DNA from 3 places in the Pseudoalteromonas sp. SiA1 genome. Region 1 is predicted to be linked to each of the others. Evidence: predicted binding sites of a transcription regulator. Region 1 holds the regulator's gene; each other region holds the start of a gene.
What was found. Region 1 encodes sigma-54, which starts transcription at its own class of promoters, with help from an activator protein. Its sites were predicted from a motif close to GTTGGCACGNNNNTNGNNT; they were not measured.
Positions count from the first base shown of each region.

Region 2: the regulator sigma-54 is predicted to act here: its motif matches at 1,662-1,680, upstream of KK487_RS00310 (YggN family protein).
Region 3: the regulator sigma-54 is predicted to act here: its motif matches at 2,682-2,700, upstream of KK487_RS07015 (EF-hand domain-containing protein).

Region 1 is NZ_CP076084.1:426,583-431,133, forward strand. It holds gene KK487_RS01970 (HPr family phosphocarrier protein) at 1-124, opposite strand, end outside; gene rapZ (RNase adapter RapZ) at 144-986, opposite strand; gene ptsN (PTS IIA-like nitrogen regulatory protein PtsN) at 1,006-1,458, opposite strand; gene hpf (ribosome hibernation promoting factor) at 1,463-1,750, opposite strand; gene KK487_RS01990 (RNA polymerase factor sigma-54) at 1,777-3,276, opposite strand; gene lptB (LPS export ABC transporter ATP-binding protein) at 3,611-4,336, opposite strand; gene lptA (lipopolysaccharide transport periplasmic protein LptA) at 4,333-4,551, opposite strand, start outside.
Region 2 is NZ_CP076084.1:58,954-63,504, reverse strand. It holds gene KK487_RS00330 (AzlC family ABC transporter permease) at 1-145, shown strand, start outside; gene KK487_RS00325 (AzlD domain-containing protein) at 142-441, shown strand; gene KK487_RS00320 (glutathione peroxidase) at 535-1,026, shown strand; gene KK487_RS00315 (PA3496 family putative envelope integrity protein) at 1,145-1,330, opposite strand; gene KK487_RS00310 (YggN family protein) at 1,718-2,512, shown strand; gene KK487_RS00305 (hypothetical protein) at 3,273-3,413, shown strand; tRNA gene KK487_RS00300 (tRNA-Ser) at 3,640-3,730, shown strand; tRNA gene KK487_RS00295 (tRNA-Ser) at 3,784-3,876, shown strand; gene KK487_RS00290 (DUF4124 domain-containing protein) at 4,237-4,551, shown strand, end outside.
Region 3 is NZ_CP076084.1:1,509,007-1,513,557, reverse strand. It holds gene KK487_RS07030 (YciK family oxidoreductase) at 1-452, shown strand, start outside; gene rluB (23S rRNA pseudouridine(2605) synthase RluB) at 514-1,383, opposite strand; gene scpB (SMC-Scp complex subunit ScpB) at 1,380-1,970, opposite strand; gene KK487_RS07015 (EF-hand domain-containing protein) at 2,122-2,643, opposite strand; gene KK487_RS07010 (hypothetical protein) at 2,847-3,278, opposite strand; gene xthA (exodeoxyribonuclease III) at 3,519-4,325, shown strand; gene KK487_RS07000 (energy-coupling factor ABC transporter permease) at 4,331-4,551, shown strand, end outside.

The sequences.
Region 1 (4,551 bases):
GTTTGTCATCTTGAAATAAAGTGATTGTGGCATCAAATTGCACAGAAAGCTGAGCTAATACTGTCGCCGCTCTAGCGTGTAATCCTAATTTGTTTTTTATTAAAAATGTATTTTCTAAGCGCATTGCATGTTCTCACTCGGTATTATTCTTGTTCTCGGTGGCGAATTTTTACATTAGGATGGCTCATTGCAAAGCTTTCGCCAATGGTTTGCGCTAAATAAACAGAGCGGTGTTGCCCACCGGTACAGCCAATTGCAATGGTTAAGTAGCTGCGGTTATTTCGTTCTAAATGCGGCAGCCATGTTTGCACAAATGTTTGAATTTGCCATGTAAATTTTTGCACTATACTGTGACTTGCTAGGTAGTCTTTTACTGGTTGGTCCAGCCCTGTAAGTGGCTTAAGTTCAGGCTCCCAATGCGGGTTTGGTAAAAATCGGGCATCGAATACGTAATCTGCTTCTTTAGGGATGCCGTGTTTAAAACCAAATGACTCAAAGGTAATGATCAGTTGTTTATCTTTTTTTCCGAGTATTTTTTCACGAATAGACTCAGCAAGCTGATGCACACTTAAATCCGTGGTATCAATCATATAATCAGCACGGTTAATCAATACATCAAGTAGTTGTTTTTCTTTTTTTATGGCTAAATCAAGCGGCAAAGAATCAATAGATAAAGGGTGGAGACGTCGCGTTTCTGAAAAACGTTTTATTAATGTTTGATCGTCACTGTCTAAATAAAATACCGTTGGTTTAGTAAAACCAGGTAAATATTCAATGATTTCATTAAACTGCTGTTGCTCTTTAGGTAGGTTACGTACATCAACACTCACGGCAATTTTATTATAACTGTCGGAAACACTGCGCACTAATGATGGTAATAAATTAAGAGGAATATTGTCTACACAATAATAACCTAAGTCTTCCACAACGCGTAACGCCACAGATTTACCTGAGCCTGAACGACCGCTTATAATTATTAATTCCATTTATCACCTTTCTTTGTTACTACGATTGACTGACGATAACCTGATATAGTTCGCTATCCGATTTGGCGGCGCGTAACTGTTTACAAAATTCTTTATCATTGAGCTTATCAGCAATCGTGGCTAGCGTCTTCAAATGCTGCTGATTATCGCCATCGGGAACAATTAACGCGACAAAAATGTCAACCGGCCGGTTATCAATCGCATCAAAATTAATAGCTGTTTCGCTCACTAAAATCAAAGCAAGGGGCTCTTGAGCTCCACTCATGCGACCATGTGGAATAGCAATGCCTCGGCCAATGCCTGTACTTCCAAGCTTTTCTCTTGCAGTTAATGCATTAAGAATATCTTGTTGTGTTAAATAGGGCAGCTTATTGTGAGCCAATTCACTGATAAATTCTAAAATTCTTTTTTTACTATTAAAAAGGACCGCAGCTTTACTGCAGTCCTGACAGATAAGTGAGCTTAGTTTCATAGTGTTAGTGTCGAGCAAGTTTCTCTTTGTGTTTAATTACTTGACGATCTAGCTTGTCAATGAGCGAGTCTATAGCGGCATACATATCTTGATGCTCAGTAGAGGCAAAAATCTCAGCGCCACTAACATGAACGGTTGCTTCAGCTTTTTGGTTTAGTTTTTCTACATCGAGAATAACGTGCACATTCGTTATGTGATCAGTGTGCCTCTGTAACTTCGAAAATTTACTATTTACGTAGTCTCTAAGCGAGTCGGTAATATCTACATGGCGACCAGTTAAATTCAGTTGCATAAACATTTTCCTCTTTGTTGTACGCCTTAAATCAAACTTTTACGTTGATTAGACGGGGGAATAGCTAGAGATTCGCGATATTTTGCAATGGTTCTCCTCGCTACTTTAATTCCTTGCTCTGCCAATATATCTGCAATTTTACTATCACTCAATGGTTTAGCTGAGTTTTCTGCAGCGATTAATTTTTTAATTAATGCACGTATTGCTGTTGATGAACATTCGCCACCATTTTCAGTACTTACATGGCTTGAAAAGAAATATTTAAGCTCAAAAATGCCACGTGGTGTATGCATGTATTTTTGCGTAGTAACACGCGATATAGTCGACTCATGCATTTCCACCATTTCAGCCACATCGTTAAGCACCATAGGCTTCATAGCCTCAGGACCGTGTTCAAAAAAGGCCTGTTGCTGCTGCACAATACAGTTGGTTACTTTAAGTAGCGTGTCATTCCTACTTTCTAAGCTTTTTATAAACCATTTAGCCTCTTGTAAGTGCGAGCGAATAAACTGGCTATCACCACTTGATTTAACCGTACGCGACATAGCTGCATATTGGCTATTTACTCTGATCTTAGGCATGCTATCTGGGTTTAATTCAACTACCCAACGACCTTTAACTTTCTTAACCGACACATCAGGAATAACGTATTCAGACTCTTCTCTAACAATAGTGTCTGCCGGTTTTGGGCTGAGCGTATGAATCAACGTCATGATTTCTTTAAGCTCATCTTCTTTAAGCTTTGTTTTTTTCATTAACGTGCGATAGTCACGTGCAGCAAGTAAATCAATATGATCGGTTAAGATCATTTTTGTTTCGTTTAAAAAAGGTGTGTCTTTATCAAATTGATTTAGCTGAATACACAAGCACTCTTGTAAACTACGCGCGGCTATTCCCACTGGATCAAATAGTTGAATACGCTTTAGTACCGCTTCTATTTCGTCAAGTTCAACTTCATCTTCGCCGTCGTTTTCTTGGTTAAAGCTTTCTAATATTTCTTCACAGCTAAGGGTTAGAATCCCTGAATCGTCCACAGCTTCTACAATTGCAATAGCTATCGCTTCATCGGTAGGACTAAACGGCGTCAGTTGAAGTTGCCACATTAAATACTCATGCAGCGTTTCAGTCGAAGAGCCTTGATAAATAGATTCATCTTCTGGCATTGGGCCCGATGAAGAGGCAGGCGCAGCGCTCATATATTCATCCCAAGTAACATCCATAGCCATATCATCGCTAATGGTGTCTTTGGTCATTGCTTCGCCGCTATCTTGCTCATACTCGCTAGGTTTATCGTCAGCTGAGGCACTTAGCGTTAAGTCATCGTTATCGGCTTTTTGTTCGTTTTTACCTGCAGTGTCTTCGCTGTAATCGTGTTCTTCAACTTCAAGCAAGGGGTTGCTATCGAGCGCTTCTTGAATTTCTTGCTGGAGATCCAATGTACTGAGTTGCAATAAGCGAATTGCTTGTTGCAACTGTGGAGTCATTGTAAGTTGCTGGCCCATGCGCAGCTGTAATGATTGCCTCATGTATCTCTAACAATCCTTTTAAATTACGGTCTGTTGACCTTTACGGATTAAAATTTGTTCAAACTAGGGGCGGTTTAATTGCGGCGCGAGGTTTGTAACCTAGTGGGCTAAGTCAAAACCGAGCAACAAAGAGTAAATCGTCCCTAGGCAGAACCCGAAGGGCAGCGCCTGTTTGGCATTGATGCTGCGTTATCGCCTATTTATGGGGAATACCACACCACATAGGCTCTGCCTTGCCTAAATACCAAACAGACTGCTGCAAATTCAACCTTGAAAGGTCAACAGACCTAAGTATAATTAATCTTAGCAGATGCTTAGTGGAATAACACACATATTAGAGCTTGAACTGCTCGCCCAAATAAACATCGCGTACTGTTTTATCGTTTAATACGTATTCAGGAGTGCCTGATGCAATTAACTCCCCATGAGAAACTATGTAGGCTTTTTCACAAACATCAAGTGTTTCGCGCACGTTATGGTCTGTAATAAGTACGCCAATGCCACGGTTTTTAAGATGCTCTATGATCTTTTTAATATCTAATACTGAGATAGGATCAACCCCCGCAAAGGGTTCGTCTAAAAGGATAAATTTAGGGTTTGCTGCTAACGCGCGAGCAATTTCAACGCGGCGACGTTCACCACCTGATAAAGCCATACCTTGACTATCGCGGATATGCTGAATGCTAAATTCATCAAGTAAATTATTTAAGGTATCTTCGCGTTGTTGTTTATTTAATTCTTTACGTGTTTCTAAGATAGCCATTAAGTTTTGATAAACAGTCAGCTTTCTAAAAATAGACGACTCTTGCGGTAAATAACCAATCCCTAAACGCGCTCGGCTGTGCATCGGTAATAAAGTAATATCTTTATCATCAATTGATATTTTGCCTTTATCGCTAGGGACAAGGCCTACAATCATATAAAAAGTGGTGGTTTTACCTGCACCATTAGGGCCAAGTAACCCCACAATACTGCCAGCTTCAACCTCTAGGCCAACGTTTTTTACAACTTCACGACCTTTGTAGCTTTTAGCTAATAGCTCTGCTTTTAATGTGCTCATGGTTGGCCTTTATCATCTTCTTTTTTATTTTCAACAGGGACTAAAATAGTGTGTACACGGTCTGTTGAGTTTTCGTCTTTTTCTGCGCTAATTAACTGCTGCTCGATATCGTAAGTGATACTTTTAGCTGTTATTTTTTGACCTGCTTGAGCAATGCTTGCATCGCCGATTAAGGTTAAAAAACGCAGCGACACATCGTAACGCACTTCATTAGC
Region 2 (4,551 bases), 370 kb from region 1:
TGTCACGGTCATTGTTGCAGGGATCTGTGCCACTTTATTAAAAAGCACAGGCTTTGAGCTGTGGTTGGTATGCTCAGCACTATTAGCAATGAGTGCAGGTTACACTGTAACTAGAATAGTAAAAAATAAGGACGCTAAATCATGATGACGACTATTTTACTTATGGCATGTATTACCTTTTTTACCCGTTATTTATTCTTACACCGCGCGCTACCATTTAAAGTAGGGCCTAAAATGCAGCAGTTTTTGAGCTTCAGTGCACCTGCGGTTCTAACAGCGATTTGGGTGCCGATTGTATTTATAAATGATGGTGGCATTAATCTAAATTGGCAAAACCCTTATTTAAGCGCAGCGATTGTAGCCATTATAGTTGCTTACAAAACACATAATATTTACCTAACCACACTTGCTGGTATGGGGTTATTTTTGATTTTAAATTAACAGTAACGCCATAGCAGTGTTCACTATTTCGACTTTGTTAATCACCAAGCAAAGGTTAGACTATGCCAAATAAACAAATAATAGCTTAATAATATGCACCCATTTCATCAACTAAGTGCTACTAGCCTGCAAGGCCAACCTATCGATTTTAAAGAGTTTGTAGGTAAAGTTGTGTTAATAGTAAATACCGCAAGTGAGTGTGGATTCACCTATCAATACGAGTCATTGCAAGCATTACACGAAAAGTATGCCAGCCAAGGTTTAGTCATTATAGGTTTCCCGTGTAACCAATTTGGCCAGCAAGAACCCGGAGACGCGAATCAAATAGCACAAGGTTGTTTAATAAATTACGGAGTTAGTTTTTTAATCGCAGAAAAAGTGAACGTTAATGGTCAGCATACACATTCGGTTTTTCGCTATTTAAAATCTGTATTGCCGGGGTTTTTGACACGAAAAATTAAGTGGAACTTCACAAAATTTTTGATTAATGCAGATGGCTCACCGATTAAGCGCTACGCGCCCTTTACTAAACCTGAAAAACTAGAAAAAGTAATTGAAAAAGCATTGCTCGCAGCTAAAGTTTGAGGCTTAAAAATTATAAAGAGGCATAAAGCCTCTTTATTACCAACCCACAGAGCTCTAAATACTAACTAAGTAGCAGTTAAAAGCTAATATGTCGGCACTGATTTGTACTAGCGACAACCTAATCAATATAATCGTTTAAGTCATCTTCACCTAGGTTTTTACGCAAGCGTTTTTGCTCAAGGTAATCCTCTAACTTTCTTTTCACCTTTTGCTTTTTCTTGTCGTGTTGATTACGCCCGACCATTTCGTATTCGTCTTCAACAAAATCATCATCTAGCGCATCGTAACTAAATGTCTTACCCACAACCCACTCCATAAAGTGTTTGAGACCAATTACGGATTCTTGTATCGCGATAATTGGTGAAATTAAAATGTTCAACGCAAATTCATTGTACAAATTTACGTCAAAATAAAGCCACATCGCTATCCTAAATAGTCTCTGTGTCAGTATTGTGAATAAATAGCGCTAAATTTGAATTGTGGAAAGTGAGAGTTTTTTATCGTATCGATAAATTTTATTTATTATCATTTAACTGTTGGTTATTTTGACCAAATTTTAGCTTTTTTAATAACTTTACTTTCAACTTCAAAGCACCTTAAAAATCACAAACCACTGTTTTTAAACACTAAAAACTATTGGCACCAAACTTGTTATAAGTTAATTATCATCATCAAAAAACAGAGAATAAACATGAAAGAATTATTATTAGTTAGCGCAATTATGTGCGCCCCCGTCGCCATGGCTCATAACGATAACAGCTCTTCAATTACATTTAGTAACGACGAATGTAAAGTTGAGTTTAAAAACGATGTACGTATAAAGCCAAGTGAATTAGAAATTTTTAAAGCCAACAATCAACGTATGACTTTTACCACTCAAGGTGAGTTGTCGATCAATGGCGAGCAAGTAGCATTAAATAGCGCTCAGCGCCAAGCACTGACCAACTACACAGATAATTTACGTGCGCAATTACCTGAAGTAGCCAACATTGCACTTGATGGCGTTAAAATTGCGGGCGTTGCATTAGAAGAAGTCGCCAATGCATTTAATATTGATGGCCTCGATAACATTGCTACCTTAATGGACGATATTCAACAAGAAGTAGAGGGTACCTTTTACCAACAAGGTACATTTGTCATGGGCCAGCAAAGCTTCACTCAGTTTGGTGAAAACTTTGAACAGCAGTTTGAACAACAAATAGAAACTGCCGTTGAGTCGGCCGTAATGCAATCAATGGGCAGTATTTTAGTAGCATTAGGCTCTGAGCTAATGGGTTCAGGTGGCGACATGCAAGCCTTTGAAGAGCGCATGGAAAATATGGGCGCACAAATAGAAGAAAAAGTAGAGCTCCATGCAAAAAAACTTGAACAGCGTGCAAATACACTGTGTGGTGACTTTGTTGAAATCGCACAACAAGAAACTCAACTTGCTGCGCAAGTGCCTGCATTAAAAGGCTATGAGTTATTTACTATAAAACAGCACTAACTGCTCAGCATTTTAATTAATCTCCCTTTGCGGCATTTGCTTTTAAGCTATGCCGCATTTTGCGTTTTTTACCCCCACCAGTCCCATTTAACTCAAATAATAGACTGTTGAGCGGATCTGCTCTTGCTGTGCAGAGGCATTTTGTGGCTTCATAGTAAAATACAAACCAAAGTATAATCTTCACTTCGCTCTAGATCACTTAGAATGCCGTCCGAGCTGATGATTGTAAGCCCAAATTGCAACATATTAAAACCACCTCTTTTTAAGTTTTAAATTCTTGAGGCGGTGCGATCCCCAGTTAGACGCGTTTTAAAACGCAACTAACTCCAAAGTGCCTAGTAACCTAGGCACTTTTTTTATAATTTAAAAGCCTAGCAACACTCTTTTTTATCGTTTCTTTAATGCTCTTCTCTGATAAATAATTAACCACCTATAAATAGCATGTTAAATCTTTTAACGAAGTAAAACCCACCCCATTAATACAAAATAATTTAATCTGAATAACTATTCAAAATAATCTATTTATAAACATATTAAAATTAAAAAAACTGCAAAAGCCCCGTATAAAAGTGATATAGCACACGACTATAATGAATAAATATACAAAATCAAAAAAAACGCCATTAAATAGCAAATCAAAAAAAACACTTTCAGATTAAAAAAACTAATACTTCACCAGCAATTTTTATCGCTTTATTTTTAACCAACCTACGGGCAAAATGCACACGTTTTCAACAGACACAACCTTGGAGCGAATACAATGAACCCAATTAATACATTAAACCAAACAGCCACAACTCACGTTGCAGTTAAACCAACTAATCGCAAAGCGAGAATGTTAGCTAAACTTAACCGTTACGGAAAAAAATTAGCACTTGGCGGTGCAATTCAATACAAATAATCACCCAACCATGATTTTTGTATTGTTGCAGCAAACACCCAACCACTAAATGAAGTTTCTTCTTTAGCTCCATCTGTTTGCTGCCAGCTCCCTCCTCATAGCTAAAAATCATCTTTAATTTTCATAATTTACAAAAAAAACCGCATTTACGCTCACTTTTTAAGCAAACGATCTTTTTGCTATTTACACAGGCAACTCACCTAAGTATTATCCTGCATCACGACGTGGAGAGATGGCAGAGTGGTCGAATGCACCGGTCTTGAAAACCGGCAGGGGTTTATAGCCCCTCTAGGGTTCAAATCCCTATCTCTCCACCACTTATTTGTATTAATTGGTTTTTTCCGATTGATAACACGCTGAATAATGCGTCGGAGAGGTGTCCGAGTGGCCGAAGGAGCTCCCCTGCTAAGGGAGTATAGAGTTTGTAGCTCTATCGAGGGTTCGAATCCCTCCCTCTCCACCATTACTGATTACAAGCCACTTAATTGTGGTTTTTTTGTGCCTAAATTTTAACTCCGTTAAGAAATAGGGAGGGTGAGCACTCTCGACAGGGTTCAATAAAATGTCTGGAACATTTTAGGCCGCTGCAAGCGTCGCGCAGCGATTAATTACAGGGATGTAAGTAAGTCTATCCCTCCCTCTTCACCATTACTGATTACAAGCCACTTAATTGTGGTTTTTTTGTGCCTAAAATTTAATAGCCTCTATTAATTCGCACTTTGTATAAGGCCGTCGCGAGCGCATGCTAATAAATTAAACAAATTGTATGGTGTCACAACTTAGTGCATTATAAATGGTACTTTAAACCAGCTTAGGTTTAACCATGGCAAAGCTAATATTACTACTATGTTGTTTGGGTGCCTGTGCTGCTAGCATGGCAAATGAAGTGACGGTTTATAAATGTACCATTAAAGGAGTGCCTACTTTTAGTCAAACTCCTTGCGCTGAAGACGCTCAAGTGATCACGCTTAGAAACGTCAACATCATGCAAACAAATACGCCACAATCTGAGAACACACCAGTTGCCGATACTTCTGTTGACGATTATCTAGCGGTGCAACAAATAGAGCGTGATATTGTGCAGCTTGAGCTTAAGATTAAACAATACCAACAAGAATACGCACAAAAAAAACAGCAA
Region 3 (4,551 bases), 1.1 Mb from region 1:
ATAACGCTGGTATTTTAGGTACTTTAGGGCCGTTGGAGCACTTTTGTTCATCAACATTCGAAAATGTAATGAAAGTAAACGTAACAGCACAAGCGATGATCACCAAAGCGTTGTTCCCTGTAATGCGTAAGTCAAAAAGTGCTTCAGTGGTATTTACCTCATCGGGTGTAGGTCGTAAAGGAAGAGAATTTTGGGGACCTTACGCTATTTCTAAGTTTGCGGTAGAGGGTATGATGCAAACATGGGCGTGTGAAGTTGAAAAAACGCCAATCCGTGTTAACTGCATCAATCCAGGCGCAACACGTACATCAATGCGTGCAAGTGCATTCCCAGGTGAAGATCGTGATTTACTAGCAACACCTGAAGATTTAATGCCAACTTACCTGTATTTAATGAGTGATGACTCAAAAGATATCAATGGCCAATCGTTAGACGCACAAGCTAAAAAGTAATATTTAGTTTTAAACGTAAAAAAGCCGCTATAAAAAGCGGCTTTGTTGTTTTATGCTTTAATTACTTACGTTTAGTCGGTTTTACACGTTGATTGTGCTTTTTAACCGCCTTGCGAATTTGGTTTATTTTAGCGCGCTTGTCTTTACGCTTTTCAGGAATAACCGACAGCTTAGTTTGTGTTTCTTTGCCAAGCTTTACTGTTTTACGTAAATAGTTAACCGTATCTAAATCATACTCAATCCAGCCACCTTGCGGTACACGCTTATCAAGCTCTAATTTACCGTAACGAATACGAATAAGACGTGATACTTCCACATCTTGTGATTGCCATAAACGACGCACTTCACGGTTACGACCTTCATTAAGCGTTACATTATACCAACGATTAATACCTTCACCGCCCATAGGCTTGATACCAGTGAACTTTGCGGGGCCATCTTCAAGTTCTACGCCACGCAGTAAGTTTTTCATTGTTTCGTCAGTGACTTCACCAAATACACGTGCTGAATATTCGCGTTCAACTTCATAGCTTGGGTGCATTAAGCGGTTTGCCAATTCACCGTCATTGGTAAACAGCATTAGGCCTGAGGTATTCACGTCTAATCGGCCTACTGCTATCCAGCGATCGCCATCAATACGAGGTAAGCGGTCAAAAACGGTTCTACGGCCTTCAGGGTCTTTACGCGTACTTAACTCACCCTCTGGTTTGTTATACATAATTACACGACAAATTCTGTCTGCTTTTTCTTCTATTTTAACGGTATGGCCGTCAACACGAATTAAATCGGTTTCTTCAACCCTGTCGCCTAACTTAGCTACTTTACCATTTACACTCACACGATTTGCATCAATGTATTTTTCCATTTCACGGCGTGAGCCTACACCTGCACGGGCTAGGACTTTTTGTAACTTTTCACCTTGTATACTCATTCGGATGGTTCTCTCACAGAAGGATCACTTAATAACTGGGTAATTTTACTTTGCTGTTGCTCTGGCAATGCGGGTAAATCATGAAGTCCCGTTATCGAAAAATAATCTAAAAATTGTTTAGTCGTTGCATAAAGTGCCGGTTTACCGGGTACTTCTTTATGCCCAACTACTTTAATCCACTCTCTTTCAAGCAGAGTTTTAATAATATTTGAGCCAGTTGCTACACCCCGCACTTGCTCAATTTCACCACGGGTAATGGGTTGCTTGTATGCAATTAACGACAGGGTTTCGAGTAAAGCTCTAGAGTATTTAGGGGCACGTTCTTGCCATAAATTACTCAACCATGGGCTTAAACTACTGCACGCTTGAAAACGATAGCCACTGCCTACCTCAACTAAACGTATTCCACGCGTCTGATAGTGAACTTGAATGGCCTCTACAGCATCATTAATGCGCGCCATAGAAATTGCTAAGTCGTTTAAAACCGTGTCCTTAAGATGACGTTTTGATACGGGCTTGCCTGCCACAAAAATCGCCGCTTCAATGATTTCAATTAATTGTTCATCACTAATTCGCCGACCAACCATAATCACTCTAAAGTTAATAAAAACACACAGCCATCTATTATGACAGAACAACGGCAAACTAGGAAAACATATTAATAAAATAACATTTTATAGGTATAAAAAAGCCAGTGAAAAACACTGGCTTGGTATCAAGTGTATTTAATAATGTAATTTAGCTATTTTTAAATTGCTCAAGTGCATCGTCCTCTGCAACAGAATCACCATGTTTTTGGATATAGCTATTAAACTCTTTTTTACTTACTCGTTTATCTTTATTGCTGTCCATGTAACCAAAATGATTTGAAATATCATCATCGTCAGCTTCAGAAACTGAAATAAAGCCGTTGCTATCATTATCTAAGCTTTTAAAGTCATTTTCTATTTTATCAAACTTCGCAATATCAGCCTTAAATGCAGACTCACTCACTTCACTATCTGTAGCAACTTTCCCAGCATTTAGCTGCATATAAGCATCATATTCATTACGGCTTATTTGATTATCCATATTTGTATCTATATTTGAAAAGTGCTGCCAAATACTATCATCGTCGGCTTCTGTTTTAGAAATAAAGCCATCGCTGTCGTTATCTAAGCTTGCAAAATCACTGTCGATTTTTTCTAAACCTTGATTTGAAGAACAAGCGGCTAAACTCAATGCGGCTAAAACAGTAGAAGCTATCGTTAATTTTTTCATCAGACGTATCCTTGTATTAATAAATTTCAAATCTAGTAATACAAATACGATGCCAAAAAAAATAAATCATTAAAATCAAACAATTAACCAAGAACAACTTCTATTACGATATTTAATAATGCAATTTTTGCAAGCTACTCTGGTAATTTTTGCAAAAAAAAAAGCTCGGTAAGAACCGAGCTATTTATATCTAATACGGTAATTTAGATTGCAGCGTTTTGGTAACGCTTAACAAAATCAGTAACGCTTTGGCCATTACACTTTAATGAATTTAAGTTACCAATTTGCTTACGTACTGGTTGTAGGCCTTGCTTTAATGCAGTCATACATAACTGTGTTTCTTGGTGTGAATCTTTTGCAAATACTTCTACTTTAGACACAACTGATTGCGTTGCTGCTTCTTTTTTTGCAATGTCACGGATGTCTTGACCGTTACATAGGATACTTTTTGAATAACGCGATAAATATACACCGTGCTTTGCTGCCATTTTACGAGCAGCCGAAAACCCCTCATTGGCGCTTACAACACATAAATTAGACTCTAATTTGTTGTCTTGGCTGTAATACGTATTGCTTTGCGCAGTAGCAGTTACAGAAACAAAAAGAGAGGCGGCTAAAAGTAATTGAGTTTTCATCAGGTGGTCCTATTTGAACGAGTTAAACAAACGATTTTTGCGCATTATATAGACAACTTTTAACATATCAATTGAATATTTTATTTATTTTATTATTTAATATTGCATTTACAATGTTTAAACATTAAGCAAAAATTGATCAACATTTGTGCAGCTATTTTCTCGTTTCAATCATGTTATGTCGCTCCAAATACTGATACAATTTGGCTAACAATGAAAATAAATTTGAAGGTAAACTTTATGAAAGTGATTTCTTTTAATATCAATGGTCTGCGTGCTCGCCTACATCAGTTACAAGCTATTATTGATAAACACCAGCCAGATATTATTGGTCTTCAAGAGATAAAAGTGCACGATGAAGCATTTCCGCTAGACGATGTACAAAAAATGGGTTACCACGTTTATTTTCATGGACAAAAAGCGCATTACGGTGTGGCAATGTTATGCAAAAAAGAGCCTAAGTCGGTATTAAAAGGCTTTTCCACCGACACAGATGAGTCGCAAAAGCGAATGATCAGCGTTACCGTAGAGCAAGAAAATGGCCGTGATCTACATGTCATGAATGGCTACTTCCCGCAAGGCGATAATATCAACCACGAAACTAAATTCCCTTATAAACGTCAATTTTATCAAGACTTAATGACTCACCTAAATAGTCATTACACACCTGATCAAGATGTAATTGTAATGGGCGATATTAATATCTCTCCAACCGATTTAGATATTGGTATTGGTGAGGTAAACGCAAAACGCTGGTTAAAAACCGGAAAATGTTCATTTCAACCCGTTGAGCGTGAATGGCTAGCAACGTTATTAAACTGGGGCTTTAAAGACACCTTTAGAGAGCAAAACCCAGAAACTAACGATCAATACTCGTGGTTTGACTACCGCTCTAAGGGTTTTGTTGATAATCGTGGACTAAGGATTGATGTGGTTCTGGCAACGCATGACTTAGCAGCTCGCTGTATCGACACCGGTATAGATTACGAATTACGTGCTATCGACAAGCCTTCAGATCATGCGCCTATTTGGTCTGAGTTTAATTAACGATTATGCTAAGTGTGCAATTACAGGCATTACTGTGGATTGGTGTTATTGTTATTGGCTTTTTAAGTGTTAATAAATCAACATACGCCAATTTATTTAATACGCCAGCTAGGCAAACTGGCGTGTTTGCCTGCGCGCTGGTGCTCGCTTTACTATGGCGTATAAAAGCCGGTATTTTACCTGGGCTTGATCTTCATATATTGGGCATTACTGCTGTTACGCTGAT